3 regions of the Shewanella spartinae genome follow, and region 3 is predicted to be linked to each of the others. Evidence: predicted binding sites of a transcription regulator. Region 3 holds the regulator's gene; each other region holds the start of a gene.

Region 1 (10,191 bases), 2.2 Mb from region 3:
AGTAGTCGTCGCGGCGGCCGCAACGGCCATCAAGGATGAGGTCCCCATAGGCCTTCCTTATTTGAGTTTCTTAATACGCTCAGTTTGGCTGATAACGTCGGTGAGACGAATACCAAACTTGTCGTTGACCACCACCACTTCACCGTGGGCGATCAGGGTACCGTTTACCATCACATCCAGCGGCTCACCGGCCACCCGGTCAAGCTCCACCACTGAGCCCTGGTTGAGCTGCAGCAGGTTACGAATATTGATGAAGCTGCGGCCCACCTCCATGGAGATGGTCACAGGAATATCCATGATGGTATCGAGTTTGGCCGCTTCCTCTTCGGTCAGCGGCTTTGAGCTATCGGCCAGCTCGTCGAGTTCGACCGCCTGAGCCTCCTCCAGCGCCTGTTCGGCCATGGCTGCGGCCCAATCGTCCCCTGTATCTTCTGTGCTCATTGATTTCTACCTTAAACGCATTCCATTAAATATTGTTGAGATCCCGAGACTTACTCTTCTTAGTCACAAGTTGTAGCTCAGTCTTTACCGTCTCGGGCCTTGGGATCTTCTCCCGGATATTCAGTGCCAGATTCTCGCGCGAACGCCCCAGCTTACAGCGATAGGTGGGCAGGTCCTCGACCCGCAGCACGATATATTCGGGCATCTCCACCGGAATAATGTCGCCGGCCTTAAAGCCCATCACATCCTTCAGCGAGATCTCTTTCTCGACTATGGTGGCATCCAGGCCCACCTCGACGTCCATGATCTCATCCTTCAGGGCCTGAGACCAACGCATGTCGGTATCTTGAGTATCACTCTGTACCCCGGCATCGAGCAGTTCACGAATCGGCTCGATCATCGAATATGGCATGGTGATATGGAAATCACCGCCGCCACCGTCAACCTCGATGTGGAAGGAGCTCACCACCACCACCTCGGTCGGGCTGACGATGTTAGCCATCGCCGGGTTCACCTCGGAGTCGAGATAATCGAACTCGACATCCATCACAGGCGCCCAGGCTTCCTTATAATCTTCGAAGATGATCTTCAAAAGCAGCTGCACGATGCGCCGCTCTGTCGGAGTAAATTCCCGTCCCTCGATCTTGGCGTGAAAACGGCCATCGCCGCCAAAGAAGTTATCCACCAGAATAAACACCAGGCGAGCCTCCATGGTGATCAGCGCAGTCCCCTTCAAGGGACTGAAACGCACCATATTCAGGCTGGTCGGTACAAACAGGGTGTGGACATATTCGCCAAACTTGAGCATCTGCACGCCGTTGATCGACACCTCGGCCGCACGGCGCATCATGTTAAACATGCTGATCCTCAGATGGCGAGCAAAACGCTCGTTGACGATCTCCAGGGTCGGCATACGACCACGGACGATACGATCTTGTGATGAAAAGTCATAGGCGCGCGCATCGAGCGCGTCACTCACCTCTTCCTCTTCGACGTCGTCGACACCATGAAGTAGCGCATCAATTTCGTCTTGGCTTAATAGATCACTCACAATATCGTCCTATCATACTTGTTAGCTTATAAATCACCGGCATTACTGCATCACGAAGCCGGTAAACAGCACCTTTTCAACCACTTTACGTCCGGTCACAGGTTGCAGGGTATTCTGTACATTCAGCAGGGCCAACTGGCGCAGCTCATCCTTACCGGCAAGGGAGCTGAGCTTCTGCACATCGGCACTACTAAAGGTGGTCAGCAGGGCATCCTCGATAAGCGGAATATGCTTCTTGATCAAGACGTCATCGTCAGAGCCACGCACCATGAGCTGCACCTTGATCTCCACCAGACGGGAGCGATTCTGCCCAGGCAGGTTAAACAGGAAGGGTCTCGGCATCCCCACATAAAAGGCTTCACGGCTGTTGGCCGGCTCGCTCTGCTCGGTTTGCTCCCCTTCGGCCATGGTCTCATCACTCGGCTCATCGCCCGACAGCAACAACCAGGCACCCACGCCCAGCAAGACCACCAAGAGTGCACCAATGGCCGCAAAGATAATGAGCTTCTTCTTGCTCTTAGGCTCTACATTCTCTTCAAGTTCTAACGATTCTTCTTCCGCCATCTCTTATCCCTATCACACTCGGCTCACACTCAGCATCGTCATGATTTTTAGCGCATATCAAACGATTGGGCAATCATACCAACCTATAGGTTACCTGCTTACGCGTAATAATCTATACCCGAACGATAACTTGTTGCGTTATTCGACACTAACAGGCTCTCTTCTGCCGAAATTTCATCCATCTCAGACAGACCATGGCCCACTCCCTCGCCTTGCTCGCCATTGCCGCCCTGCTCTTTACCGCCTTGAGAGACGTTACTGTCGGTCAGCTGCATCCCCTGCTCGGCCAGTAGCTCCCGCAGACGTGGGAGCGCCTGCTCAACCAGATCCCGCGTCTGGGTCTGGGTCACATGAAACTGCACCTGGGTCTGATCGCCCTGCACCTGAACCCGAACCATCATGTGGCCAAGCTCGGGCGGATCTAGGCGAATCTCCGCCTGCTGCACGCCTTGGCTCACCATGGCCACCAGCTGCTGACGCATCACGGGCGAGAACTTATGGATCATCTCCTGCATCTGTGTCACAGGTTCGCCCTGAGGCTTGATAGAGACTTGATATTGCGGGAGGGCCTCATTTCTTGCACCTTGCAAGCCCTGTAGAGATAAGGCGTTTAGCTTAGTATCTGCCGCGGCATCTGGCATTTCACCGGCCTTTGGCGACATGGTCACGGCAAGGTTAGCGCCCTTCAGCAGCTCCTGCGCGGCTTTGCCATCGCGGCCCTCTGCGCCCGAGGTCATCTTCAGAGCACCATTTTGTGCCTGCTCGGCGGCAAGCTTGGCGTCAGCTTGCTTAGCTTCACCAAACTTAGACTCACCAACCTTGGCTTCACCCAATATGGCTTTCACGCCTTTCTCATTAACGGCACTTTCCACGCCGCTCGCGTTATTGGCCGAGGTTAGGCCTGTTTGACTAATCTCATTCTGATTTAGCCCAACCTGATTTAGTCCCGCCTGACTGGTCCCGCCTACGCCTTGTGAAGGCTCAGTTTGAGTTGCAGCAAGGTTGATCTGTGACTGACTCGCCATGGCCGAGAGATATTGCTTGGCGTCATTAATAAGTGCCGCCAGCTTAGCAGCATCACTCTCTAGCGCCTCAGCTTGACCAAGCTCACCATTTCCAGACTTATTCTTACCCGCTATGCCATGTATAAGCCCTTCGAGCATCTGCGGCGGTAAGGCCGTCAGCTCATCCTTGGACAGACCGGTTTGCGCCATCACCTCACTTAAAGCATCTTCGGGAAGCTGAGCCAATATCGCCTCACTCCCCAGGCCATTTGGATTGATGACGGGTAAGATATGATCATCTCCGGCGCCTGGTTTAAGCAGCTCATCTATACCCTCTAAGGCCGCTTTTTCGGTATCGACCTTGTCCTTAGCCCCTTTTACCAAGGTAGGAAACAGCTCATTGTCGGCAGATGACTCACCATCAGCATCACCCGGCGGCAAAATGACGCCGTCGGCGGCAATCTCCGCCTCATCCCCCAGCTTGTTCGCCAGATGGATCTGCGCCAGCACGTTGGAGACATCGTCACTGTCTTTGTCCTGCGTGGGCGCCTTCTCCTGCTTAGCATCGGTCTTAGCAGTGTTATCTCGTTGAGCCGTGTTTTCGACCTGGGACTGTGGGCGCGTTTTTGCCTGTGAGCTCACCTCACCCTGGCCACTCGCCTTAGCCAAAGCCTCTGAAAACCCTTTGTTTTCTGACTTTGACTCTGTGGTCGACTTCGCATCTGATGCGCTGGGCAACACCCCGCCCTTCTCTTTGCCGGACTCGACATTAGATAGGAGTATTTGGGTCATCTGTGGCATGCTTCCTCCAACACTCATCTTGGGCACGACAATGTCACGTGCCACCCGAGCGTCAATTATTCGCTAAGCTTTGGACTCATTGGCCCTTACTACTCAATATCAAGCAATAAAAATGCCAAGTTAATCATACCAATCCTAGTAAATAACTGATCACGCTAGCTTGTTAAAATGCCCGAAAACGGCGTTATTATTTTTAATTGTAAAATAACTACTTATCGAAAAATCATGCATTATTCTCGAACGTTTTTCCTACGCTACTTCTGATCACTTACTTACCGTGATTGGTATTACAATTTGCCTTGAAAAAAGTGGCGAGACGGTAGAATTGTTTTGAGGACAATAAAGAGGCGCCAGCCTCTACACACATATATAGCTTAAGGCTATCGGGCAGACTGGCGGAAAAACTGCTGAGAGGCAAACTCGTCGATCATCTTCTGTTCCTGTTTGGCCTCAAACTTTTGTTTTTCTTCGGCTTTATGTGCGAGTAACAGCTCGACCGCCTTGCGCTTTTGCTGCTTACCCTGCCAATATTGCTGGGCCTTCTGACGCTGCTTATCCGTCTCCGACACGGCGAAGACCTGCTTCTCGATCGCCTCGTCAATCTGACGTATAAACTGATGAAACTGATGATAACTGCTGGCGGCAATCACTTGCCCCTGCTGCGCCTCCATCTGCTTCATGTAATCGAGACGATACTGCTGCAGGGCATCGAGCTGCTGGCGACATTTATTCAGCGTCAACTGCACGCCTCTTAGCTGAGTCGCCGCGGCCTCCTCGGCGTCGAGGGCTAATTTAAGAACTGTCTCTAAGGGATCATGCTTTGCCATGGCCGTTACGCTCTCCGATAAAATTCAGGCTAGACCTGACACTGGGCGCTCAATTGACCCAGCATCAAGGCGCTGGAATCGAAGCTGATGGCTTCCTTCATGGTCTGGCGCAGGAAGGCGTTCATGGCTGGCTGCAGGCGTATGGCGTTATCGATACGCGGGTCGCTCCCCTGAGTATAGGCACCGATAGAGATGAGGTCGCGATTCTGTTGGTACAGGGAATACATCTGCTTCACCCGGCGCGTCGCCTCCAGATGAGCGTCACTGATCACCATAGGCGCCACACGGCTGATAGAGGCCTCGACGTCGATGGCCGGGTAATGACCCGAATCGGCTAACGCCCGCGATAACACGATATGACCGTCGAGAATGGCCCGCGCCGCATCGGCGATCGGATCCTGCAAGTCATCGCCCTCGGTCAGCACGGTATAGAAGGCGGTAATTGAGCCCTGGCCGGCACCGCCGTTACCGGCTCGCTCCACTAACTTAGGCAGCTTGGCAAACACAGAGGGCGGATAGCCCTTGGTGGCCGGTGGCTCACCGACGGCCAGAGCGATCTCACGCTGAGCCTGGGCGTAGCGGGTCAGGCTGTCCATCAGGAGTAGCACGTTGTAACCCAGATCGCGAAAATACTCGGCTATACGGGTCGAGGTCTCACAGGCTCGAAGACGCATCAGCGGCGAGGTATCGGCGGGCGCCGCCACCACCACGCTGCGGGCACGTCCCTCGGCGCCCAAGATCTCTTCGATAAACTCTTTCACCTCGCGGCCACGCTCACCGACCAGACCAACCACGATCACATCGGCCGTGGTGCCCCGGGTCATCATGCCCAGCAGCACACTCTTACCCACCCCCGAACCAGCGAACAAGCCCATACGTTGGCCCTTACCTACGGTCAACATGGCGTTGATGGCACGAACCCCGACATCCAAAGGTTCGCTAATGGCGCGACGCGCCAAGGGGTTTAGCATGGTGGCATGACGGGTAGCTTTCTGATCGGTATGCAGCTGCCCCAAGCCGTCAATCGGCGCACCATTGCCGTCGAGCACGCGGCCAAGCAGGCCCATGCCGACATTCAGCCCTGTCTGCTCACCCAGCGGCGTCACCTTGGCACCTGGCATAACGCCGCTTAGCTCCTCGATGGGCATCAGATAGAGCAGCTTGTCATCGAAGCCTATCACCTCGGCGATCAGATCTCCCGCCATGGTGGCTATGCTACACAGGCTGCCCACAGGCGCCTTGCAGCCGGTGGCTTCCAGGGTGAGGCCCACCACGCGCACCAGCTGGCCCGAGGCCTCCGGCATAAACGGGGCGACCGCCTGGGTATGCTGCCTTAACTTATCAAGAAGCCGGTTTTGACGTGTCTTCATCTGGGCTCGTCTCTTGCGGTGCTTCTGGTGCAATCTGTTCGCTCGGCGCGACTTGCGATGCGTCAACAGCTTGCGTTTGTTGCGGATCGCTTGTCTGGCTATCTGTTTCGAGGCCCGCTTGCGCTGCGTCGCCGTCTAGATCTTGGTTTTGGTTTTGATGATCGGGAACCTTCTCCATGGCAGCTAGCTGCTGTAGCCTTTGCTGCTCGAGGCGCTGCTCACTGGCGATAAGCTTATCGAACACCGCCTTGATGCGATGATCCAGGCCCATATCCACCCGGCTACGGCTGTTGCTCACTATGCATTCGCCGCGGCTCAAGGTTGGGTCTGCCTCTAACTCCCAATGATTTCGGGTTAGCTGCGCGCTTTCATAGAGTCGCTCGACGATAGCAAGATCCTCTGGATGTAGACGCAGATGCGCCCCCTGCTCCTTGAGCGGTAAGGCGTCGACCCCTTGGCGCAGGGCGGCGAGAATATGTTCAGGATGTGTCTTAAGCTCGTGGCCGATAACCGCCTTGGCCAGGGTCATGCTGAGTTGAACCAGCGCTTGTTCTATTTCGGTGTCGAGCAGAGAGAGCGGCATTGATAGCTGCTGCATCAGGGCTTCAAATTTCGCGATCGTCTGTTTTGCCTCGGCGAGGCCGGCCTCCATACCCTGAGCCTGGCCTTGACGGTGGCCCTCTTCGTGGCCCTGCTCTAGGCCTTTCAGTCGACCCTCTTCCAAGCCCTTGGCCATACCGGCTTCTTGGCCCTGAGCGAAGCCTTCGGCCTCGGCCTCGGCGCGGATCGACTCGATCTCTTCCAGGGTGGGAGGCATCACCGGCTCATCGACCGCCTTGGCCGCCTTTTGCGGGGCTATGCGGCCGAACATGTTCTCCTTGGGCTCATTCACCACAGGGGTTACATCGGGCAGCTGCCAATGGCTAAAATCGGCTTGTGTGGTGTGTACGCCTTGGCCCTCTTGGGGCTTCTTGTCGCCAGACATGGTCATTAGAGGAACTCTTCTCCGCCGCTACCACCAAGTATAATCTCACCTGCATCACTTAAGCGACGGGCAATAGAGAGGATCTCCTTCTGAGCCACTTCCACTTCGCTGATCCGTATTGGGCCCATGGCCTCGAGATCGTCTTTAAGCAGCTCGGCGGCACGCTTGGACATGTTGCCGAGGATCTTCTCTTTGAGTTGATCGTCTGCCCCCTTGAGGGCCTTCATCAACACATCCTGCTGCACTTCACGCAGCAAGGTCTGAATCCCCATGTCGTCGACATCTGCCAGGTTTTCGAAGACAAACATCAGATCTTGGATCTGCTGCGCCATCTCTTCGTCGGTCTCGCGCAGCGTCTCCATCAGCTGGCTTTCGACGCCAGTATCCAGGTAGTTCATGATGTTGGCCGCCGCCTTCAGGCCGCCCATCTTCGCCGCCTGCGCGCCGCCCTGACCGGCAAACTGTTTCTCCATGATGTCGTTTAGCTCTTGCAGCGCCGCCGGTTGCACCTCTTCGAGGTTGGCGATACGCATCATCAAATCGAGACGGGTATTTTCAGGTGCCTGGGCAAAAATTTCGGCGGCCTGATCCGGCTCGAGATAGGAGAGCACAATCGTCTGGATCTGCGGGTGTTCGTTCTGAATAATGGTGGCCACCTGACGGGCGTCCATCCACTTGAGTGACTCCAGGCCCTTGGCACCACCACCCATGATGATCTGCTCGATAAGGTTACCCGCCTTATCTTCACCCAAGGCTGCGGTAAGGGCATTACGCACGAACTCTTCGCTGTTAAAGCCGATGGAGGAGTATTTCTGTACCTCCTCCAGAAACAGCTTATGTACGCCGATCACCTTGTTTTGGCCGAAATCTTTCATGGCCGCCATGGCCATACCCACCTTTTGCACCTGCTTAGGCTCGAGGTGTTTCAAGATTGAGGCGGCGTCGGCTTCGCTAAGGCTGAGTAGCAGGATGGCTGTCTTCTCGATACCGGTCAGATCTTTGGTATTGAACTCACCGTTAGCTGTGTCGATCTCTTTGTCTTTACTCATTTTCTTGTAACCATCCCTTGACGACTTGCGTAGACAACTCAGGCTCGTTGGCCACCAATGCACGTATGGCCTTTATCATATCATCGTCTTTATGCAGATCCGGTATCAAAATTGACCCATCGTCGGCATAGCTGTATTCCGCATCGGGACGATTGAGCATGCCAAGCGTATCGGCGGCATACTGATCCTCAATCTCCGCTAACTCGTCACCCAAAGATGGCGCATCCGGCATCTTCTGACCATCTGGGTAGATAAGGCGCTTGAGCATAGGGCGCACCACGAACAGAATAAGCACCAGGATGATTAGACCGCCCATCACCAGCTTGATGGCTCGCCAGAACCAAGGCTCCTCGTAAATGGCCTGTGCCGGCGCCTCTTCTACCAGTTGATCCATGAAGGGAACGGTGACCACCTCTATCATGTCGCCGCGCTGGGTGTTGAAGCCTACGGCCCCTTCTAGCAGGCGGCGAATGTTACTCAGCTCCTGCTCGGTGCGAGCAACGCGGGTCACCTGACCGTCTTCACCGGCAGGTCCCGTCTTGAAATCGACCGCCACCGACACGCTAACCCGTCTGACCACCCCCACCTGCTGGCGGGTATGGCTGATGGTAGTGTCTAGCTCATAGTTACGGGTCGCCTCCTTATGGCTGGAACCCGGCAGGGTCTGCTCCTGAGCGCTGGTCCCGGTAGCCTGCTGAGGAATATTGGCTTCCATCGGTGGCTGGTTGCTCAGCGCGCCGGCGATGCCACCAGTGCTCGCACCGGTAGAGTTATTCTCAACCGTCATTTCGCTGCGCACCGCGGGCAGATCCGGGTTATAACGCTTGGCGGTCTGCTCGACCGAGGTGAAGTCCATGTTCACATCGACCTGGGCGGTAAAGTTCTCTGGTCCCAGAATCGGCATCAGAATCGATTCAATTTTGCTGCGGTATTCGGCTTCTTTCTGCTGCACCAGCTCGAGCTCGCGTCTGGCTCTGGCCGAACCTGCGGTTTGGCTGCCTGAGTTTAGCAAGCGGCCGTTAGCGTCGGTGACAGTAACGCGAGTCGGCTCGAGACCGTGCACCGCCGAGGCAACGATATCTACGATGGAATCGACCTCCTCCTGGCCCAGACCGCCACGGCGGGTATTGACCACCACGGTCGCACTAGGCTTGGAGCGATTACGGGCAAACACGTTCTCTTTAGGAATGGCCAGGATCACCTTGGCACGGCTGACGCTCTTTAACTCTTCGATGGTGCGCGCCAGGTTTTGCTCCTGACTGTTTTTCAGTCTGGCGGCCTCCATGCGCTGGCTCACGCCAAAGCCGCTGTCTTTTGATAGGTAATCGTCACGACTCGGCGAGTTATCGATACCGGCGCGGCTCAGCATCATCTTGACGTCTTGGTACTGATCTTCGGGCACCTTGAGCACATCGACATCGATCTGATAGTTGACCTTATTCTTGTCCAGCACATCCAAGACCTGCACCATCTCCTGGGTATCCATCTTACCCAGAGGACGGTATTCGGGCTCCTGGGCCCACAACATGACGAAGACGGCCAGCGCCAGACAGATTGCCAGCGCCAGGATCATGGTGATCTGTCTGAGCATGTCGACACCGCCAAACATACCGCCGCTCGGCTTATGTTCTTCTTGTACGCCGCCTGCCAACATATCCTGTGTTGTGCCAGCGCCAGTTCCGACTACCATATCTGTGCTCACGATAAATACCTGCCGTTATCTTTCTTAGTCTTTAGGGAGTCCATGCCTAGACAGGCATACTCATGATCTCTTTGTAGGCTTCCACCAGCTTGTTGCGCACCTGAACGGTGGCCTCGAATGCCACGCTGGCCTTCTCTCTGGCGATCACGGTATCTGACAGGGTCACCCGGGTGTCGCCCATATCCAGACGTGTCTGCAGCGAGGATGAGGTGGCCTGCAGCGCGTTGACATTGCCCACCGCTTCAGACAAGAGGCTACCAAAGTCGCTACCACTGGTGTTCGCCACCTGCTGGGTGATATTAGGTGTGATCCCATTAGGCTTAATTTCGCCTGTGAGTGTCTGCATCTCTTGCAGTAATGAATTGGCACCTATCTGCATCTTGGCCTCCGCTATCGT
Region 2 (10,191 bases), 2.2 Mb from region 3:
CAGGCCGCTCGGATTGATGAAATCTGACATGCTCAGCTGACCCACCACCTGGTTTTCCGCCGCGCCAGGGGTCTTCACCGAGACCTCCCCTTCGGCAGACACGGTAATGCTAGTCGCATCATCCGGGATGGTGATCGCCGGTTGCAGCACATAGCCAGAGCCTGGCGTCACTATCTGCCCGGTATCGTCCAAGGTAAATTGACCATTTCGGGTATAGGCGGTTGTGCCGTCTGGCAGCTGCACCTCGAAGAAACCCGGGCCTTCGATCATCAGATCCAGTGAGTTGTCTGTGGTGAGCATATTGCCCTGGGTGAACATCTTCTGGGTCGCCACCACCTTGGTACCCGCACCTATGTTCAGGCCGTTGGGTAACTTGGTGTTGGAGGCGCTGATGCCACCCGCCTGATTGACGGTTTGATAGAGCAGGTCTTCGAAAACAGCCCGGCTCTTCTTGTACCCAACTGTGCTCGCGTTCGCCACATTGTTGGAGATCACCGAGATATCTGTTTGCTGGGCATCTAAGCCAGTCTTACTAATCCATAACGCCGGATGCATAATCTATCTCCTAACTAATGCGCATTAATGACGAAGAGGCTTGATCCATCTCTTCGGCGGTTTTCATCATCTTGACCTGCATCTCAAACTGGCGCTGCAGATCGATTAAAGAGACCATCTCGTCGACGGCGTTGACATTGCTGCCTTCGATGGCGCCACTTTCCACGGCAACATTGGGATCGGCCGGGGCGTTAACGCCAGACATTTGACGGAACAGACCATCTTCGCCACGCATCAGGTTTTGATTACCAGGGTTAACCAACTTGATACGGCCGACCTCCTCGATCACCTCAGCGGTTGAGCCGAGCGGTCTTACCGAGATGGTGCCATCCTGGGCAATCTCGACCTTTTCGATAGGAAGGGGTAACACGATAGGACCGGCATCACCCATCACAGGGTTGCCTCTGTCGTTACGCAGCAGGCCTGAAGTATCGAAACTCAGGCTGCCAGAGCGAGTGTAGGCCTCACCGCCATCGACGGCCTGCACGGCAATCCAACCGTCACCTTTCACCGCGATATCGAGATCCCGTCCCGTGGTCTTAATCGGACCGGCGGCAAAGTTAGCCGACGGGTTCTCTGTCATCGAAAACACCCGTGTCGGCAACCCTTCGCCAAAGGCCTGCATAGATCTGGCCTGTTCCAGATCCGACTTAAAGCCGTCGGTATTGGCATTGGCAAGGTTGTTGGCACGCACTGCCAGCGAATTCATATTCTGCTTGGCGCCACTCATGGCGACATAGAGTAATTTATCCACTTGCTGCTCCGTCAATGTTTCAACTAAAACTGTCTAATAACAGAACAAAGCAAACATCATGCCAAGCAATAGATTTGGTTAAGCAGGTGAAATCAAGCAGATAGAAATGAAGCTAAGGAAGGAAAGGAGAAGCGGCAAGAGAAGCGGAAATGTGTTGCCGCCAAGGCAACACATTTCACTCGTCCTAATAAGCGGTAGCTTAACGGATCTGCAGTACCGTCTGCTGCAGGGTGTTGTTCACTTCTAAGGTACGCGAGTTCGCCTGGAAGTTACGCTGGGCCGAGATAAGATCTACCAGCTCAGTGGTCAGGTCGACGTTTGACTGCTCCAGCGCCGATGAGCGAATGCTACCGAAGGTGCCGCTGTTGGCCTCACCCGCCAGTGCCGGACCCGAGTCCAGGCTCTCCTTCCAGGAGGTGTTACCCACCTGAGTCAGGCCCTGCTCGTTGGAGAAGCGCGCCAGGGCGACACGCGCCAGAGGCACGGTAGAGCCGTTACTGTAGCTGGCGTTAATCAAGCCATCGGCGCCCACTTCCACGTTAGTCAGACGACCCACTGTGGTACCGTCCTGGCTCAGCTCGGTTACCTCGAATGGCGAGGCATATTGCGTCGGGCTGTTGAAGTTAAGGGTGAGTGTCTGGCTACCATCTGTACCTGGGCCTAACACATTAGCGCCGCCGACACCGAGCGTCTCTGTGGTGATCACCGCAGGATCGCTGCCGGTATAGGCACCAGTATCGTTAAACGAGAGCACAGAGCCCTTCCAGCCGCTGGCGTTAACCGCTGTGCCGGTCGAGTCAGCCACACCGTCACCCGTAGTATCACGACCATAGGTGCCCGCGGCGCCCGCCAAATCCACCTGCTTGCCGTCAACCGCATAGAAGGCCACCCAGTTACTGGTGCCTGTGTAAGCCGCCTCGGGTGGACGCACGAAATAGGTGGTCAGAATATGTGGCTCACCCAGTGAGTCGTACATGGTGACCGAAGTCGAGTTGTTGTAGGTATCGGGGTCATTCGGATTAAAGTTCGCTGGATCCAGCGTGCCCTCACCCGCGTTGAGGTTCATCTGAATACCGATATTGTCTGTCTTCTGTGGGCTACCGGCAGTGTCAGGGATCTTCACCGGTTGAGTAGTTGTCAGACTCACAGAGGTCGAGTTGCCATCTTTGTCCACCGGGAAGGTCTGCAGGTAGTTACCTGCAGAGTTCACCAGGTAACTGTCGGCATCGACCTTGAAGGCACCGGCGCGGGTGTAGGAGAGATCCTGTGAACCCACTTCCGATGAGGTCACAAAGAAACCGCCGCCATTGATCGCCATATCCAGCGCGTTGCTGGTAAATTGCAGACTGCCCTGTTGGAACTGCTGTGCCACCTGAGCCGTGGTAACACCGCCACCGACAGTAGTCTTGCTGTTGGCAAAGATAGAGCTGGCATACACGTCGGCGAACTCGGCGCGCGACTCTTTAAAGCCTGTGGTGTTAACGTTAGCGATGTTATTCGCCGTGGTATTGAGATCTTTTTGCGCCGCCGCGATACCACTCAATGCAATGTTAAATGACATAAATCACCTCACTAAAAATTTGTTATCTGTTCTGGACCTAACTGCCCTAACGCTCTGCTTTGTCTAGGTTTCAGACACGGCCAGAACATCACCGAGTTTGATACCGCCTATGCCTCTCAAGTTGAGAATTGCGCCGGTACTTGCCGTTCCCAGCGAAACACTCGTCACGTGAGCGTAGGTCGATACGGCTAAATCTTCACTCTTACCATCTACCTTGCCCGATGCCTTAATGGAATAGTTACCACTGGCAACGGGTTCCCCATCCTTATCCAGTCCATCCCAGGAGACATCTATATTGCCGCCATCGCTACCATCGACGGTGAAGGTCTTCACCAGCTGCCCCTTCTCGTCTTCGATACGCACGGTTATCGACTCGATAGGCTCTGGGGTACTGATCACCCCTTTAAGCACGGGATCTTCAGCCGAAATATGACCGGTATCCGATGGGATCAACACCTTCTGCCCCACCAGACCTGACGCCTGCAGCGCCTGGCTCGAGGTCATCACGGTGTTGAGGTTAACTATCTCCTCGTTAAGCTTGGTGATGCCATCTACGGTGGAGAAAGACGCCATCTGGGCGATCATCTGATCGTTGTCCACCGGCTTAAAAGGATCCTGCATCGACAGCTGCTGACTGAGCAGAGAGAAGAAATCCTCCTGGGTCAGCTCCTGACTCTTGGCCTCAGGGATCGAGGACTCCTCTTGCAGACGCATGCTGTCGAGAAACGGATTTCCCGTAGTCTGTGTGGTTGCCTGACTGCTCGACGCCTGAGGCGTCACCGACTTGGCGCTCTGGGTCGAACTGGTTTGCGCAACCTGAGTATTTAACGGATTAACTAGGCTCACGACTTACCCCCTAGGAATTGCCAATGCGCAAGGTTTGCTGAAGCATAGATTTTGCCGCGTCGGCAACCTGTACGTTCATCTGGTAGGAACGAGAGGCCGAGATCATGTTGGCCATCTCCTCCATCACATTGACATTTGGCTTATAAATAAACCCATCGGCATCCGCTAACGGATGATCGGGTGAATACTCTTTCTGTAACGGCTTATCGCTCTCGACAATACCGGCCACCTTGACCGCCTGACTGGTATTCTGCTGATGACTGGCCTTGGCTAGCTCGGCCTCGAAAACCGGGTGACGGGCGCGATAGGTCTTATCCACACTGCTGGAGACTGAATCGGCATTAGCGATGTTACTGGCAGTGGTATTTAGCCTGACCGACTGGGCCGACATGCCAGAGCCTGCCACATTGAAGATATTAAAAAGGCTCATGATTACGTTCCTTTAAGGGCTTTTTTCAGGCCGGAAAACTTACCGTCAAGAAAACCTAACGACATCTGATACTCGAGCGCATTCTGCATAAACTCTGACTGCTCCTGCTGAATATCCACAGTATTGCCATCACCTGTATCGGGCTGATTGGGCACCCGATAGCTAATGTGTTGCTGGGAAAGCGCCGCCAAATCGAAGTGCTTCTCGTTGCTACGGCTCATCGCAAGCCCGCTTTGGGCCGTGCGCGCCGCCTGCAGCGCCTTATCAAAATCCAGGTCTTTCGCCTTGTAATGGGGCGTATCGGCATTGGCGATATTTGACGAGATCACCTCGGCACGCGCCGAACGTATCCCCAAGGTATACTGATGTATCCCCAATGCCTTATCGAAACTAATCGCCATAAAATTGCCTCCACACACGAATACCGTAAACAAAGCAATACTTGTGCCAATAAAATCAGTTCTAGGTAACTTGCTCAGGCAAAGCAGATATAGAAATGGCAAGCATAAAAAATGCCAGCGATTGCTGGCATTTGAAACTTGATTGCGAACTCAGAGGGTTAGCCCCTTGAAGGGCTAGGTTTGCGACCTTAGGTCCGCTTCTGGTAATAGATTCCAGGGTTACACCTCACCATATCAAACTCGTCGGTCAGGCCGGCAATCGACTCCGAGGCCCCCAGAAACAGTATCCCCTTGGGATTGAGGGCGGCAGCAAATTGCCGCAATATCTTGGCCTTTGCCTCTGGGGCAAAATAGATCAGCACGTTGCGGCAAAAGATGATGTCAAACTTGCCGAGCAAGGTGTAACTCTCGAGCAGATTGTGCGCCCTGAAATTCACCAAACGCTTGACGTTGGCCTTCACCACCATGGAGCCAGTCCCCGTGGGTTCAAAAAACTGACGTTTACGCTCCTCGGACAGACCTCGCCCCAAGGCGAGGTTGTCATATTCGGCCGCCTTACAGCGCTCTAACATTGAGGGGGAGAGATCCGTTGCCAGAATCGTCGCACTGCCGGGCAAGGCGCCAGGCTTGCGCTGCTGATATTCCAAGATGGTCATGGCTAGCGAATAGGGTTCCTGCCCCGACGAACAGGCGGCCGACCAGATCTTCAGCGGCCGTCCTAGGCGGGCATATTCGGGTAACAGGTTATTGCCTAACAACTCGAAGGGATAGCGATCGCGAAACCACAAGGTTTCGTTGGTGGTCATGGCGTCGATCACCTCGGCACGAAGTTGCCGCTCGGTGGGCTTCATCGAATGTTTAACCACTTCAGATAATGAGGGAAGGTTATATTTCCCCATCAGAGGCGCGAGTCGACTACGAACCAAATATTGCTTATTGTCGCCCAACACAATACCGCTGTGTTGTTCCAGAAATAATTTAAATTGGTTGTACTCGGCTTCGGCAAGTGATTTATTCGGCACCTTGATATCCCAATATCAAAAAAGAAAACAGGCTACAACATACACTATAGCAAGCGTTACAGAGGTCAGCGTTATACATTAGCTAACTCACTGATACAAGCCTAAACTTACCAAATTTAGGCTCAGGCCCAACTTAGTACAAATTACAAACTAAGATGCTTATTCACCGCCGCCGCTAATTCATCAGGATTAAATTTCGCGATAAAGTCATTAGCGCCCACCTTCTCCACCATGGCCTGGTTAAATACGCCACTGAGCGAGGTATGCAACACTACCTTAATATCTTTCAATTTAGGATTGTCGCGGATCTCTGCCGTCAGGGTATAACCATCCATCTCAGGCATCTCGATATCGGAAATGATCAGCGGGATCTCATGGGCCACGTTATCCATCTCGGCGGCGACGCTCACCAGCTTATCTAAGGCCTCGCGGCCATCTTTGGCGGTATCTATCTGCAGGCTCAAAGATTCCAGGGCACGAATGATCTGCTTACGCGCCACGGCCGAATCGTCGATCACCATGATGTGATAGTGACGCTCTCTGTCTATGGTCAACTGCTCGTCGACTTCTTGGCTGATCTGAGTCTTCACCGGCGAGATCTCATCGAGGATCTTCTCGACATCGAGGATCTCCACCAGCTCACCCTCAATCTCGGTCACGGCGGTCAGGTAGGAGTATCGTCCCGCGCCTTGCGGCGGCGGCATGATCGCCTCCCAGTTCATGTTGATGATACGCTCGACCGACTTAACCAGGAACCCCTGCACACTGCGGTTGTACTCGGAGATGATGATGAAGCAACCTTCGGTATCTTCTATCGGTCTGCCGCCGGTGGCCGCGCTGAGATCGATCACCGAAATGGTCTGGCCGCGAATATGGGCCACGCCCCTCACATAGGGATTGAGCTTAGGCAGGCCTGTCAGTGGCGGGCACTGCAGCACCTCTTTCACCTTAAATACGTTAATGCCAAACCTTTGCCGCCCGTTTAACTTAAACAGCAATAGCTCTAAGCGGTTTTGTCCTACAAGTTGGGTGCGTTTGTTAACTGATTCAAGAATACTCGACATAATGCCTTTGCCCTGTTGTCGGGTGAATGCGAAGCCGTTCCCATGGTAAATATGAGTATAGGCATACTAATTGCTTTATCTAGTTATATGACAACCAGACCTTTACTTTGTCAAATTTATGACACTCATTTCTCACAAAAAATGGCAAAGCCTTGGCTCTTAAAACGAAGTATAGGTGTAATCTGGCTAATCAAGCTAGTCAATTCATTATGAAAGTAAATTTTGCATATTTTCTGTTTTTGCTACTCATCTCTCTGCCCTTAAAGGCGGCAGAGACCGCCAGCGTTCCCTCTGTATCGACCATAGCGCGATTAGCTACAGAGGCAGTACAGGAAAAAATGGTCTTCCCCCAAGATGCCAAGGTCATTATTACCCCCCAAAGCCTGGACACCCGCCTAAATCCTCCCGCCTGTTTAGGCGAGCCCAAGGTGGAAATCGCCAGCGATCGCGCCATCAGTAAAAACAACACGGTCAAGATCAGCTGCGCCAGTCCAGATCTCGATTACCCCTGGCAGATCTACATTTCGGTTCGCGTCGAGGTGCTCTTTCCTGTGGTGGTGGCCAATCAGACCTTGGGGCCCGGCGATCTCATCGAATCGGATCAGATTCGCCTCGACTATGTGGAGCAGAGCCAGCTCAGAGGTCAGCAATTTGATGAACTTGCCGCCGTGACCGGCACCCGGGTAAAGCGCAGAATTCCCGCCAATCAGCCGCTGTTTGCCAGCAACCTCTGCTTCGTCTGCAAGGGCGATATCGTGGCCATCTATGCAAGGGCCAATAATTTTGTGATAAAAACCAACGGTGAAGCGTTAAAAGATGGTAACCTTGGCGATAAGATACAGGTGCGCAATAGCCGCTCCAACAAGACAGTTGATGCACATGTGACAGGCATTGGCGAGGTGGAAGTCAGGATGTGATCCTGATGACCTTTGACGCGCAAAAATTTATACTGTTTTTTGAAACTTTATTCTAAAGCTTTGACCATGAGTGCCGATAGACAAGTATGTTGATCTCATTTATGTAAGTTGGACCCCACAATGCCTATAGATATTAAGCACGTAAATACAAACACTAACAGTCGGGTTGGCAGCGCCAGCTCGAAAGCCTCGCAGCACAAAGGTGGCGCAGCGGCCACCAGCGCACCAGCGCAGACGGTGAAGAGCGATTCTGTCTCTATCACCTCTCAGGCGCAGCAGCTGCAAAGTGCCCAGGCCAAACTAAATGACATTCCTGAAATCGATATCAAGAAAGTCGAACAGATCAAGGCGGCCATCGCCGAGGGACGCTATAAGATAGATGCCGACAAACTCGCCAGCAACATAGCGCAGTTTGAAAAGGAACTTCAGGATCTTTAACTAATACGTTATGACGCAGATAACCGATATCATCGCCAATCAACACAAATTACTGGACAGCTTGAAGCAGACCATCACGGCAGAGAAGGATGCCCTGATCGCGCAAGACGCAGATCAACTATTGCGTCTGGCCAATGAAAAGGCCCAGCTGTTAAATGAGATCAAACTAGGTGATACCGAATTAGCTGCGCATCCTGATCTGAGCAGGCTCACTCAGGAGCCTCAGCTTATCTCCTTAGTCGACGATGCCAAGCAGGCATTGGCAGAGTGTAAACAGCTTAACGAGCAGAATGCCGTGCTTATCGAACACAGCATGGCCAGCGTCAATCGTTTCTCCCAGGCCCTGCAGGCCAGTCGTAATGCCAGTAGCCTCACCTATGACGGCAAAGGCAAGACCTCGACTATCTCCACGCTCGGCAATAATCTGAAAGCCTAATCACGAACATAGAGTTATAGGCTCAAGCTGAAGACATTAAAAAAGCCTCTTAATAGAGGCTTTTTTATTTGCGGGCACCTAAAAATAGGTCACTTCCTTCACCGTCTGCGGCCGATTCTGCTGTTGGTATAAAGCCCACACCTGCTGGAAGTCGAGCTCCAGCTCAGTCACATAATGATCTCCGACCGGGTAGCTCTTCACCACTCTGGCGCCGCGGATCACCCCGCTCACCGAGGCCTGAATACTGTCATCGGAAAGCATCCAATCTTTCACGCTGCTCGACGCCGATAGCTGCTGGCCGTAAACCTGCTCTGCTAGCTCACGGTAAGCCGCGATCTTCGACGCCTGCATCGCCATCAACACCCGCTGCGATGCCTCTTTCGCTGGCTGAGTCGCCAGCGGCGCATAGCCGATTGCGGTTAACTTAGGAAAACTTTCCGGCGCCTGGGTTTCCCATTGAATGTATCTGTCTTGAGACGCACATCCACTCAGGACGAGCAGCAACACACTAATTAGATATCTCATTGCTTGACCCCTTTAATCTGGACATCTCCCTGACCCTGGCTGCTGTAACGAATAAGCTTGCCATCCTGGGCGACCACTCTCTCAGACAGGCTAAGGTAGTCCGCCAGCTCGGCCTGACTCACACTCGCCGCTGCCACAGATACAACACGGTTATTAGTTACATTCACGATACGGCTGTTTACCACCACGCCATCGGGTTTAAGACTCATGGTTGACACCAGTACATGCTCAACCGGCAGATCCGCTGGCAATTGGCGCCAGTCTCGGGTCAGCAACAGCTCACCTTGATCTGTCACCCTAACGTTCTCGCCTACGTTTAGATCCACCAGATTAAACTGATGATCATGCATGGCCGCGATCAGCCCCTGTTGTATCTGTAACCCCAAGGCGTTAGTCGACTTGAGGTTATCCAGCAACACAGGCGTCGCCACCAGCAGGGGCTGCTTAGGCGTCAACTGATCGTTCTGGCGCACCAATTCATTTGCCAGCTGCTGAGTCAAATGCATCACAGATGAACTCGCAGGCAAACTATTGCCGCTCTGCAAGGTTGGCGTGGCGGGCTCATTTGCCGCGCAGGCCCCCAATAGCAACAGGGAAGATATTATCAAAGCATTTCGCATCATGATGTCCCATGGTTTTCGATATTGACCCAGGCCAATATACCCACTTGGCTGCGCCATAATTTCGGCCAACCAAACCTATTGGCAATTATGCAGCAATATATATGCCATAAGCTTAGCATTGTTCGATTTACACCTATTAGGGTTAGCCTCACGTATTGGGCGCAAACTCGGCGAATCCTTGAGGGACTGATTGGCGTTCGTCATCCTAGTGTTCGGCAAATGACCTGACGGTGGCCGAATTTGGCTTACTTTGACTAGCTTTGGCTAACTTTGACTGACTTTAACCAACTCAGGCATAGATATTGCTTTGAGTCTAACTAATCAATGGGAACATGAGAATGGGCGCAAAAACTGTCAGCATTTTGGCACCAGCTACGCGCTAGATAAACCGGCTCAGTTGAGACAGATACAATGAAACGAATTCAATTACTATTGCTGTTACTCGCCGCCTTTAACACTCAGGTGATGGCTCAGTGGCTTGAGGCCCAGGGCGAAGCCAAGATCATCAACGGCAATATCACCCAGGCGCGAGAAGATGCCATAGCGCAGGCGCTGAGCTATGTCACTTTGCAATCGGGTGGCCAGTTTACCAGCATGCAGCAGACACAGAACGGTCAGC
Region 3 (10,191 bases):
GCACCATGCCACCGGCCAGCGCGGGATCGACATTGAATTTCTTCAGCAGCAGTGGGATACAGGCGCCGGCCAGACCGGCCACCGTCATGTTGATCAGCATGGCGCCGCCGATCAGTCCGCCCAGGGCAATGTCGCCCTTCCACAGCCAGACGGCGGCAAATACCAGCATGGACCAGAGCAGGCCGTTGAGAAAGCCGATGGCCAGTTCCTTACCGATCAGCCAGCGGGAGTTACTCTGGCCTATCTGCCCCAGGGCGATACCGCGGATCACCAGCGCCAGGGTCTGGTTGCCGGCGACGCCACCCATGCTGGGGACTATGGTCATCAAGATGGCGATGGTGGCAAACTGCTCCAGGGTGTTCTCGAACATGTTGCTGACCGAGGCGGCCAGCAGGGCGGCAAACAGGTTGATGGTCAGCCAGAGGGAGCGCCTCAGGGTACTCTTGACCACTGGGCCGAAGGTATCTGTGTCGTCGTCCATCCCCGCCATCCCCATCATGGAGTGTTCGGCGTCCTCACGGATCACGTCGACGATATCATCGATGGTGATACGCCCCAGCAGACGGTTGGTCTCCTCTTCGACCACGGGGGCCGAGACCCAGTCGTGACGCTCGAATAGCTGGGCGACTTCGCCGTCGTCCATACCCACGGGGATCCCTTCGAGATCGTCGTTCATGATCTCCCGCACCGAGGCGTTGGGGTCGCAGGTCAGCAGATCGGTAATGCGCACACCGCCCAGCAGGCTGTCGCGTTTATCCACCACATAGAGGGTGTCGGTGGCATCGGGCAGCTCGCCGCGGATCCTCAGGTAACGCAAGATCACATCTATGGTGACATCGGGGCGCACGGTTACCGTGTCCGTGTTCATGATACTGCCGGCGGTGTCTTCCGGGTAGGAAAGGGCTTGCTCTACCCTGGCCCTGTCTTGCGCCGTCATCGACTGCAACACCTGATTGAAGACGCTGTCGGGTAGGCTACGCAGTATGTAGGCCAGATCGTCCGTGTCCATGCCTTCGGCCGCTTTGGCGACGCGCTCTGGGCTCATCTGAGTGATCAGGGTATCTTTGAGCTCTTCGCCCAGCTCGTCGAGGATCTCCCCCGTGTGCTGCTGATCGATTAGCTGCCAGAGCACCTGACGGGTGCGCGGTGGTGAAGATTCCAGGATAAAGGCGATATCAGAGGCGGCCATGTCGTGCAGCATGCTGCGCACATGGACAAACATGCCGCTGCCTAAGGCTTGAGTGAGCTGATTAAGGCGTTGATCTGTGGTTTCACTATCTAACAATTCGATCGGCATAGCTCCTCCTTTGGCAGTTGATTGAACGGCTTGGGTGGTAGGCTTGTAAGTCTATGATAAGTATAGGACGAAATTAAGCGGGCACCGCAAAGCGAGCCGATTATACGGCCTCATCGAATTTGGCGTCAATAAGGGCGCTGATAGCATCCAGGGCCGCCTGGGCATCTTTGCCTTCGCTGGTGATGGTGATGGTTTTACCCATGCCGGTTTCGAGCATCAGGAGGCCGAGTACACTGGCGGCAGAGGCCTGTTTATCGCCCTGGATCAGGGTGACCTCGGCGTCGAACTTGGCGGCGAGCACCGCCAGCTTGGTCGCCGCTCTGGCGTGCAGGCCCAACTTGTTGCAGATGGTCAGCTCGCGAGCCAACTTAGTCATGCTTTAGCTCTCGGTGGCGCGCCTGAACCTTATGCTTGCCCTTGTTGAACAGCTTGGCGAGCTGGTCGGTCACATAAACAGATCTGTGTTGGCCGCCGGTGCAGCCGATGGCGATGGTGAGGTAGCTGCGGTTATTGCGCTCCAGGTGTGGCAACCAGGTTTCCAGCAGGTTTTCGATCTGCCAGATGAACTTGTTGACCAGTGGCTGCTGACTCAGAAACTGCTGCACTGGCTCATCCAGGCCGGTCAGAGGCCTTAGCTCAGGTTCCCAATGGGGATTGGGCAGGAAGCGCACGTCGAACATGAAGTCGGCTTCGGTCGGCATGCCATATTTAAAGCCGAAGGACTCGAAGTTGATCACTAGCTCCTTGTCGACCGTGCCCAGCAGGATCTCGCGCACCTTGTCGCTCAACTCATAGATGTTGAGGTTAGAGGTGTCGATATAGTGATCCACGAGTTTGGCTATGGGGTCGAGCAACTTGCCCTCGAGCTGAATTGCCTCCTTGAGGGAGACCTTAGAGCGTGACAGCGGGTGTAGTCTGCGGGTCTCGCTATAGCGCTTGAGCAGCACATTGTCGCTTGAGTTCAGGAAGAAACTTAAGATTTCGGTATCTTTGGGGAGCTTGGCCAGCTGTTTTTCCAGCTGGATCTCTTCGCTGGGCATGTTGCGTACATCGACGCTGATGGCCACGAGATCGCTGCGTCCCTTGAGCTGCTCCAGCAGGGATTCCATCATCTGCAAGGGCAGATTGTCGACACAGTAGTAGCCTAGATCTTCTAGGACCCTGAGTGCGACGGATTTTCCCGATCCTGAGCGTCCGGATACCAAAACCAATTTCATTGGGTGATCACCTGATAGAGTTCGGATTCATCTTGGGTCTTTCTTAGCTGCTTCATGATCGCCTTATCATTGAGCTTCTCGGCCATAGCGGCCAGGGTGCTAAGATGTTGCTCGCATTGATCTGCGGGCACCAATAACGCAAAAAGGATATCGACGGGCTGATTGTCAATGGCATCGAATGCGATTGGTTCAGCACATTTCACCAGTACGGCCACGGGTTGATCTATGTTAGTCAGCCGTCCGTGAGGAATCGCGATACCATTGCCTATACCTGTGCTGCCCATTTTCTCTCGAGCCAGAAGGCTTTCAAATATTTCTTGAGAGGAGAGGGTGGGGTACTGGACAGCGGCTAAGTCGCTGATAAGCTCCAGTACCTTTTTCTTACTGCCCGGAGTGGCGCAGGTGGTGCACTCCGGCCGCAGGATGGTACTCAGTTCCATCGTTAATGTTTAGTAAGCTTCTCTTTGTGTTTAATGACCTGACGATCGAGTTTGTCAATCAGGGAGTCTATCGCGGCATACATGTCCGCATGTTCGGATGTTGCGAACACTTCTCCGCCACGGAGATGTAACTTTGCCTCAACCTTCTGTTGCAACTTTTCGACATTTAATACAACGTGCACATTATTGATCTGATCGAAATGACGTTCAAGCTTTGTGAATTTCTCTTCGATGTAGCTTCGTAGAGATTGGGTGATCTCGATATGGTGCCCAGTCAGGTTTATTTGCATAAAGATAGTCCTCCAGTTTCCAGGTTTGTTTTATAAGCTCTTGCGCTGATTCGAGGGCGGTATAAGCATTGCCTCGCGATACTTGGCAATGGTGCGTCTAGCCACCTTAATCCCCTGTTCGGCCAAGAGTTGAGCCATCTTGCTGTCGCTCAATGGCTTTTTCTGGTTTTCCGCAGCAACCAGCTTCTTGATGAAGGCACGTATTGCTGTAGAAGAGCACTCTCCGCCATCGTCGGTACCGACGTGACTGGAGAAGAAGTATTTAAGCTCGAAGATCCCTCTCGGGGTATGCATATATTTTTGCGTGGTCACACGCGAGATGGTGGATTCATGCATCTCCACCGCCTCGGCGATGTCGTTCAGTACCATGGGCTTCATTGCCTCTTCGCCAAATTCGAAGAAGCCTTGCTGGAAGTCGACGATACAGTTGGTCACCTTGAGCAGGGTCTCGTTGCGACTCTCCAGGCTCTTGAGGAACCATTTGGCTTCCTGCAGGTGGCCGCGAATAAACTGGCCATCCGCCTGACTCTTAGTGCTGCGGGCCATGGCGGCATACTGCTGATTGACGTTGATCTTGGGCATGCTGTCTGGGTTAAGCTCGACCACCCAGCGTCCCTTCTTCTTGGTGACGGTCACATCCGGGATCACGTACTCGTCGCGGCTGGCGGTGATGGCGAGGCCGGGACGGGGATTCAGGGTCTGTATCAGGGCGATGGCATCCCTCAGCTCATCTTCCTTGAGCTTGGTCTTGCGCATCAGCAGACGGAAGTCGCGTCCGGCGATGAGATCCAGGTGCTCCTTGATCAGCATACGGGCGTTAGCGATGTGTGGGGTATCGTCGCTGTATTGGGCCAGCTGAATGGTCAGACATTCGCTGAGATCACGGGCGGCCACACCAATAGGGTCGAAGTGTTGTACCCGTTTGAGCACCGCCTCTACCTCGTCGAGTTCGATCTCAGGGTCGCCCATGGCCTCGAGAATATCTTCACAGGTCTGGGTGAGGTAACCGCGTTCGTCGATGGCGTCGATGATGGCGGTGGCGATGGCCAGATCGTTATCGGAAAAAGGGGTCAGGTTCTTCTGCCATTCCAGGTGTTCGTAAAGACCTTCGCTGGTCTCGCCCTGAAAAGGCATGTCGTCGTCGCGCATGGCGCCCGAGCTTGAGTTTGGCGAGGCAGTGTAGACCTCATCCCAGGTGGTATCCACCGGCAGCTCGTCTGGCATTGAGTCTTGAGTCAGGGCGTCTGAGGTCTCGACCCCTGAGTTATCCTGGCTCGAATCCAGCTCTATCTTGTCGTCGTACTTGTTGTCGAAGCTGTCGCCGACGCTATCGTCTTGCAGCTCGATGCTGGCGCTCTCCTGCTCTTCATCCAACTCCAGTAGCGGGTTGGATTCTAATGCTTGCTGGATCTCCTGCTGCAACTCTAATGACGACAACTGCAACAGACGTATGGCCTGTTGTAGCTGGGGCGTCATGGTGAGATGCTGACCCATTTTGAGCTGAAGTGACGCTTTCATCGTACTGCTATTCCCTTGTTTCTAATTATAAAATGAGAAAGCTCTGGCTATATGTGCCGGACAAATATATCGGATAGTGCCTAAGGCCACAATTAACGCGTGGTTTTTCCTCTGTGGCCCCATTATAAGATTAACTATAGCTTGAATTGTTCACCTAAGTACACTGCTCGTACTTGCTGGTTGTCTAAGATTTCGGCGGGTGTGCCCTCGGCGATTAGATTACCATGGCTGACGATATAGGCTTTCTCACAGACGTCTAATGTTTCGCGCACGTTATGGTCGGTGATCAACACCCCCAGGCCGCGATTCTTGAGCTGCTCGATGATCTTCTTGATGTCGATAACCGAGATGGGATCGACCCCGGCGAACGGCTCGTCGAGAAGAATAAACTTAGGGTTGGCGGCAAGCGCCCTGGCGATCTCCACCCGGCGACGTTCACCGCCCGAGAGCGCCATGCCGTGGCTGTCACGGATATGGGTGATGTGAAACTCTTCCAGCAGGTGTTCCAGCTCCTCTTCGCGGCCATCGTTATTAAGATCGCTGCGGGTCTGGAGCACGGCCATGATGTTGTCCCGCACCGAGAGCTTACGGAAGATACTGGCTTCCTGGGGCAGGTAGCCTATGCCTTTGCGGGCGCGCAGGTGCATGGGGTCTAGCGTCAGGTCGTCATCGTCGATGAAGATGCGGCCCTTGTCGCTCTGTACCAGGCCGACGACCATGTAAAAGGTGGTGGTCTTGCCGGCGCCGTTTGGCCCCAGCAGGCCGACGATCTGCCCGGTCTTTACCGTGAGGCTCACGTCTTGGACAACGGCACGACTCTTATAGCTCTTGGCGAGGTTCTCCGCCTTCAAGATCAGGTCTGTCATTGTTTTTCCTGTTCTGGTTTCTTCTCGGGCTTCTGCTCTGGCTGGATCTGTTCCTGATAGTTCTCAGGCTGAATGATGGTGATCACTCTGTCTTTGCCTGTGCTCTCGGCGATCAGCTGTTGCTGCTCTATGTTGTAGCGGATCTGTGAGCCCGTGACCTGGCTGCCTTCCTGTTCCAGGGTGGCGTCGCCGATCAGTGTCAGGGTGCGGCTGGAAAGCTCGTAACGTATCTCCTTGGCGCTGGCCGAGGCTGGACGGCCATCTTCCATCACCTGAGAGTAGGTGGCCGGATTACCGGTGGCGATCAGTATTTTGCCGCTGTTCTTCTCTTTGCTGAAGGCGCGTAGTTCACTGGCCAATATCTTGATTGAGCCTTGGGTGACCTCGACCGGACCGTGGAAGATGATCTGGTTGTTCTTAATGTCGGCTTCCTGGCTGGCGGCAGAGATCTTAACCTCTTGCAGCAGGTCGTTCACCTTGGCATAGGCGCCAACACTGACCAGGGGCAGCAGGCCCGCAAGAATAAGGCTATTTAGTTTCATATGTTCCTTCTACCTGACTCGTCAGTTTGATATTTTGGGCGTTGAGATCGGCATATAAGCCTTCCCCCGTGATGAGGAAATCACGCCCTGTGATCCGAATGCTTCTGTCGGATGTCATAATCATAGTATTGAGATCCAGCTCCAGATAGGTGGTCTCTATGGTCTGAATCGGTTCCTCTGGGCTAATGGCATCAATGATAACATTATTTTCCAGGGTGACCCGTCCGCTATTTTTGTCCAATGTGCCCTTGGTGGATCTCAGGCGCCACTGGGCATCGCCGTTGTCGGGGTAGACCAGATAGATGGGCTGGGTAAAGTAGGTCTGGTTGCGTTCGGCGTAGTGTTCCATGTGACTGGCCGATACCCGGCTGTTGATACCACCCTCATCATTGTATTGCACGCTCTTGAGATCCCGGACTATGTAGTCGGGACGATCGACATTATCCAGGGCCAGCTCTTCGCTGCCCTTTTTCGACTGAACCTGCCAATAGAGGATCAGTGCGGTGCCGAAGAAGGCGATGATCGCCAGCGTGACTCTGTTCATATGCTCATTCCGTGGGCCGAGGCAAACTTATCCTGGCTGAGCAGGATGAGATCCGTTAGTTCACGCAACGCGCCGTGGCCGCCCTTGATATGGGTAACCATGTCGGCGTGTTGGCGCACATAGGGATGACCGTCGGCCACGCAGACAGACAGGCCCACCTGCTCCATCACGGGCAGATCCACCATGTCATCGCCGATATAGGCAACTTCCTCAGGCGCCACCTTATAGAGGTTAAGCAGCTCCTGATAAGGCTCGAGTTTGTTGTCGACGCCCTGGTAGATGTGGGTGATACCCAGGGCCGTCATGCGATCTTCCACTATCTGCGACTTACGCCCCGTGATGATGGCCACCGGGATGTCGCTGGTCAGCAGCGAGCGCACGCCATAGCCGTCGCGGGTATGGAAGGTCTTGAGTTCGTCGCCCGAGTTGCTCATATAGACCAGACCGTCGGAGAAGACGCCGTCGACGTCGCAGATTAACAGTTTGATCTGTTTGGCTTTCTGCCAGACTGCGTCGGTTATCGGGCCATAGAAACCTTGATGTGCCATGTTAGATCACCCCCGCCTTGACCATGTCCAGCATATTGAGTGCGCCAATCGGCTTCTGCTGCTCGTCGGTGACGATCAGGCCGTTGATCTCTTTCTCGTCCATCACCTTGAGGGCCTGGGCGGCTAAGATGCCTTCGCTGACGGTGACGCAGCCATGGGTCATCACCTCTGAGATGGAGGTCTTACGTAGGTTGATCTCGGCGTCGATCACCCGGCGCAGGTCGCCGTCGGTGAAGATACCGACCAGCAGGCCCTGGCTGTTGACTACGCCAGTCATGCCGAGCCCCTTCTTGGAGATCTCATACAGGGCCTCTGTGATACAGATATCTTCTGCCACCAGAGGCAAGTCGTCACCCTTGTGCATCACGTCGCTCACCTTGAGCAGCAGCTTGCGTCCCAGGCTACCACCTGGGTGGGAGAGGGCAAAATCATCTTTAGTGAAGCCTCTGGCCTGCAGCAGGGCCACTGCCAGGGCGTCGCCCATGACGAGCGTCGCCGTGGTGCTCGAGGTGGGTGCCAGTCCGAGCGGGCAGGCTTCTTCCGGTACCTCGATACACAGATGAACGACCGAATGCTTGGCCATGTTGGACTCAGGCTTGCCCGTCACCGCGATGACCGGCAGCCCCATGCGCTTGATCACAGGCATCAGGGTTAAAATTTCGCTGGCCTCGCCCGAGTTGGAGATGGCGAGCACGATATCGTTCTCGCTCAGTACGCCCAGGTCGCCATGGCTGGCCTCGCCGGGGTGGACGAAGAAGGCTGGGGTGCCTGTGCTGGCTAGGGTGGCCGAGATCTTGTTACCTATGTGGCCGGACTTGCCCATGCCCATCACGATCACCTTGCCGGTGCAGGCGAGGATCAGTTGGCAGGCCTTGGCAAATTCACTCGAGTCGACATATTGATACAGGTTGTCCAGCGCGTTGCGCTCGGTATCGATAACCTTGCGTCCCCATTGACGTAATTGATCTGCATCTACCATCTTGTTCTCTCTATTTTGTCGGCCTAAACGTTATTAGGATAGGAAAAGCGTGACTTGGTACGCGATAAAAGTCGCTAATAACACACCGCCATGCCAGGGGCGTAGTTGGCGGGCCTTGCCGGTTAATAAAATCAGTATGGCCAGGGCAACGCTGGTTGCCATCACCATGTAAAAGTCGCGACTGCTGGCGGCGGCATCTACCGCGCCTGGGGCGATAAGGGCAGGCAGCGCCAAAACCGCAAGAATGTTAAACAGGTTAGAGCCGACCACGTTACCTATGGCAAGGTCGTCCTCTTTCTTCAGCACGCCGGCCACACAGGCCGCCAGTTCAGGCAGGCTGGTACCGACGGCGATAATGGTCAGGCCTATGACTAAGTCTGACATATGGAAGGCCTTGGCGATACCCACGGCGCCCTGCACCATCCAGTCGGCAGACAGGGGCAGCAGCACTAGGCCTATCACCAGCCAGAGGATCGCCTTAGGCGTAGGCACATCTTTAGGCACCTCGCTCTCGGCCTCGTCGATCAGGGGATCTTTCTCCTTGTTGACGATCGCATGCCAGATCAGATACCCCATGAGGGCGAAGAAGAGTGCCATCAGCACCAAGCCCTCGACGCGGGTCAGCTGACCATCGTGAAGGAAATAGCCCGCCAGCGCCGTAGCGCCTAGCATCATAGGGATTTCCCGCTTGAGTGTCTGTGAGCTTACCGAGATTGCGCCTAACAGGGCGGTGATCCCCAGGATCAGCGTGATGTTGGCGACGTTGGAGCCCAGCACATTCCCTATGGCGGTGTCTGTCATGCCGTCGATGGAGGCGGTGGCTGCCACAAACATTTCCGGGGCCGAGCTGCCCATGGCGACTATGGTGAGGCCAATTAACATGGGCGGCAGGCCGAGATTACGGGCGAATGCCGCGGCGCCGAAGACAAATTTGTCGGCACTCCAGACAAGGGCACCCAAACCAGCAATCAGTAAGAAAATATTAAATAGCATTGAAAATCTTTTTGTTTAAGAGTCTGCCGCGCATTTTCGCTGGAATTGAACAAAATTGAAAGTATTGCGCAAAGATAGTGTCGATTCAGTTGTGCACAATCCGTCAATTTCGTACAATTTGTCTCTTTTCCTGCCGCCTAACCATGGAACGCATTAGGTCCCGTTATGAGTCATCAATCGTTAAGTCATGACAGCCAAGCCAAGGGTGAGACTAAGCCGATGGAACAAGCGCCGATGGAACACGTGCAGCCATTGGTGGAGATCAGCCATCTGGGCTTCAGTCGTGGCACCCATGTTATCTATGACGACGTCAGCCTCACCATCCCCAGGGGGAAGGTGACCGCCATCATGGGACCCAGCGGTATAGGCAAGACCACCCTACTTAAGTTGATCGGTGGTCAGCTGCGGCCGGACTCTGGGGTCATCAAGGTCGATGGCGTTGACGTGCATAAATGCAATCGCAGCGAGCTGTTTGCCCTGCGCAAACGCATGAGCATGCTGTTTCAGAGCGGCGCCCTGTTTACCGACATGAATGTGTTCGACAACGTGGCTTTTGCCCTGCGGGAACACTCGGACCTGCCCGAGGCGATCATTCGCCGCATCGTGCTGATGAAGCTCGAGGCCGTGGGGCTAAGAGGCGCGGCGCAGATGATGCCGAGTGAGCTCTCCGGCGGCATGCAGAGACGTGCGGCCCTGGCCCGCGCCATTGCCCTTGAGCCAGAGTTGGTGCTCTACGATGAGCCCTTCGCCGGTCAGGATCCCATCTCCATGGGGGTGCTGGTGAAGCTGATCCGCGAGCTGAGCGATGCGCTGAGCCTCACCTCTGTGGTGGTCTCCCACGACGTGCAAGAGGTGCTGGGGATCGCCGACTATGTCTATGTGCTGGCCGACAAGAAGGTGATCGCCCACGGCACGCCGGCCGAACTGATGGCGGCCGACAACCCTAAGTTGAAACAG

What was found. The regulator sigma-54, encoded in region 3, starts transcription at its own class of promoters, with help from an activator protein. The targets are predictions, from matches to a motif close to GTTGGCACGNNNNTNGNNT.
Region 1: the regulator sigma-54 is predicted to act here: its motif matches at 3,963-3,981, upstream of K0I31_RS06955 (flagellar hook-length control protein FliK).
Region 2: the regulator sigma-54 is predicted to act here: its motif matches at 6,691-6,709, upstream of flgA (flagellar basal body P-ring formation chaperone FlgA).

What each region holds. Positions count from the first base shown of each region.
Region 1 is NZ_CP080418.1:1,561,094-1,571,284, reverse strand. It holds gene fliO (flagellar biosynthetic protein FliO) at 1-30, opposite strand, end outside; gene fliN (flagellar motor switch protein FliN) at 58-441, opposite strand; gene fliM (flagellar motor switch protein FliM) at 467-1,492, opposite strand; gene fliL (flagellar basal body-associated protein FliL) at 1,535-2,056, opposite strand; gene K0I31_RS06955 (flagellar hook-length control protein FliK) at 2,155-3,852, opposite strand; gene fliJ (flagellar export protein FliJ) at 4,242-4,688, opposite strand; gene fliI (flagellar protein export ATPase FliI) at 4,718-6,058, opposite strand; gene fliH (flagellar assembly protein FliH) at 6,030-7,049, opposite strand; gene fliG (flagellar motor switch protein FliG) at 7,049-8,092, opposite strand; gene fliF (flagellar basal-body MS-ring/collar protein FliF) at 8,085-9,782, opposite strand; gene fliE (flagellar hook-basal body complex protein FliE) at 9,841-10,173, opposite strand.
Region 2 is NZ_CP080418.1:1,535,522-1,545,712, reverse strand. It holds gene flgG (flagellar basal-body rod protein FlgG) at 1-555, opposite strand, end outside; gene flgF (flagellar basal-body rod protein FlgF) at 566-1,309, opposite strand; gene flgE (flagellar hook protein FlgE) at 1,509-2,870, opposite strand; gene flgD (flagellar hook assembly protein FlgD) at 2,934-3,716, opposite strand; gene flgC (flagellar basal body rod protein FlgC) at 3,727-4,146, opposite strand; gene flgB (flagellar basal body rod protein FlgB) at 4,149-4,547, opposite strand; gene K0I31_RS06820 (CheR family methyltransferase) at 4,736-5,575, opposite strand; gene K0I31_RS06815 (chemotaxis protein CheV) at 5,713-6,633, opposite strand; gene flgA (flagellar basal body P-ring formation chaperone FlgA) at 6,843-7,550, shown strand; gene flgM (flagellar biosynthesis anti-sigma factor FlgM) at 7,671-7,988, shown strand; gene K0I31_RS06800 (flagella synthesis protein FlgN) at 7,999-8,424, shown strand; gene K0I31_RS06795 (LPP20 family lipoprotein) at 8,503-8,949, opposite strand; gene K0I31_RS06790 (FlgO family outer membrane protein) at 8,946-9,455, opposite strand; gene K0I31_RS06785 (flagellar assembly protein FlgT) at 9,984-10,191, shown strand, end outside.
Region 3 is NZ_CP080418.1:3,954,872-3,965,062, reverse strand. It holds gene mgtE (magnesium transporter) at 1-1,297, opposite strand, end outside; gene K0I31_RS17135 (HPr family phosphocarrier protein) at 1,398-1,673, opposite strand; gene rapZ (RNase adapter RapZ) at 1,666-2,514, opposite strand; gene ptsN (PTS IIA-like nitrogen regulatory protein PtsN) at 2,511-2,954, opposite strand; gene hpf (ribosome hibernation promoting factor) at 2,957-3,244, opposite strand; gene K0I31_RS17115 (RNA polymerase factor sigma-54) at 3,275-4,762, opposite strand; gene lptB (LPS export ABC transporter ATP-binding protein) at 4,897-5,628, opposite strand; gene lptA (lipopolysaccharide transport periplasmic protein LptA) at 5,625-6,170, opposite strand; gene lptC (LPS export ABC transporter periplasmic protein LptC) at 6,157-6,714, opposite strand; gene kdsC (3-deoxy-manno-octulosonate-8-phosphatase KdsC) at 6,711-7,262, opposite strand; gene K0I31_RS17090 (KpsF/GutQ family sugar-phosphate isomerase) at 7,264-8,241, opposite strand; gene K0I31_RS17085 (calcium/sodium antiporter) at 8,275-9,234, opposite strand; gene K0I31_RS17080 (ATP-binding cassette domain-containing protein) at 9,469-10,191, shown strand, end outside.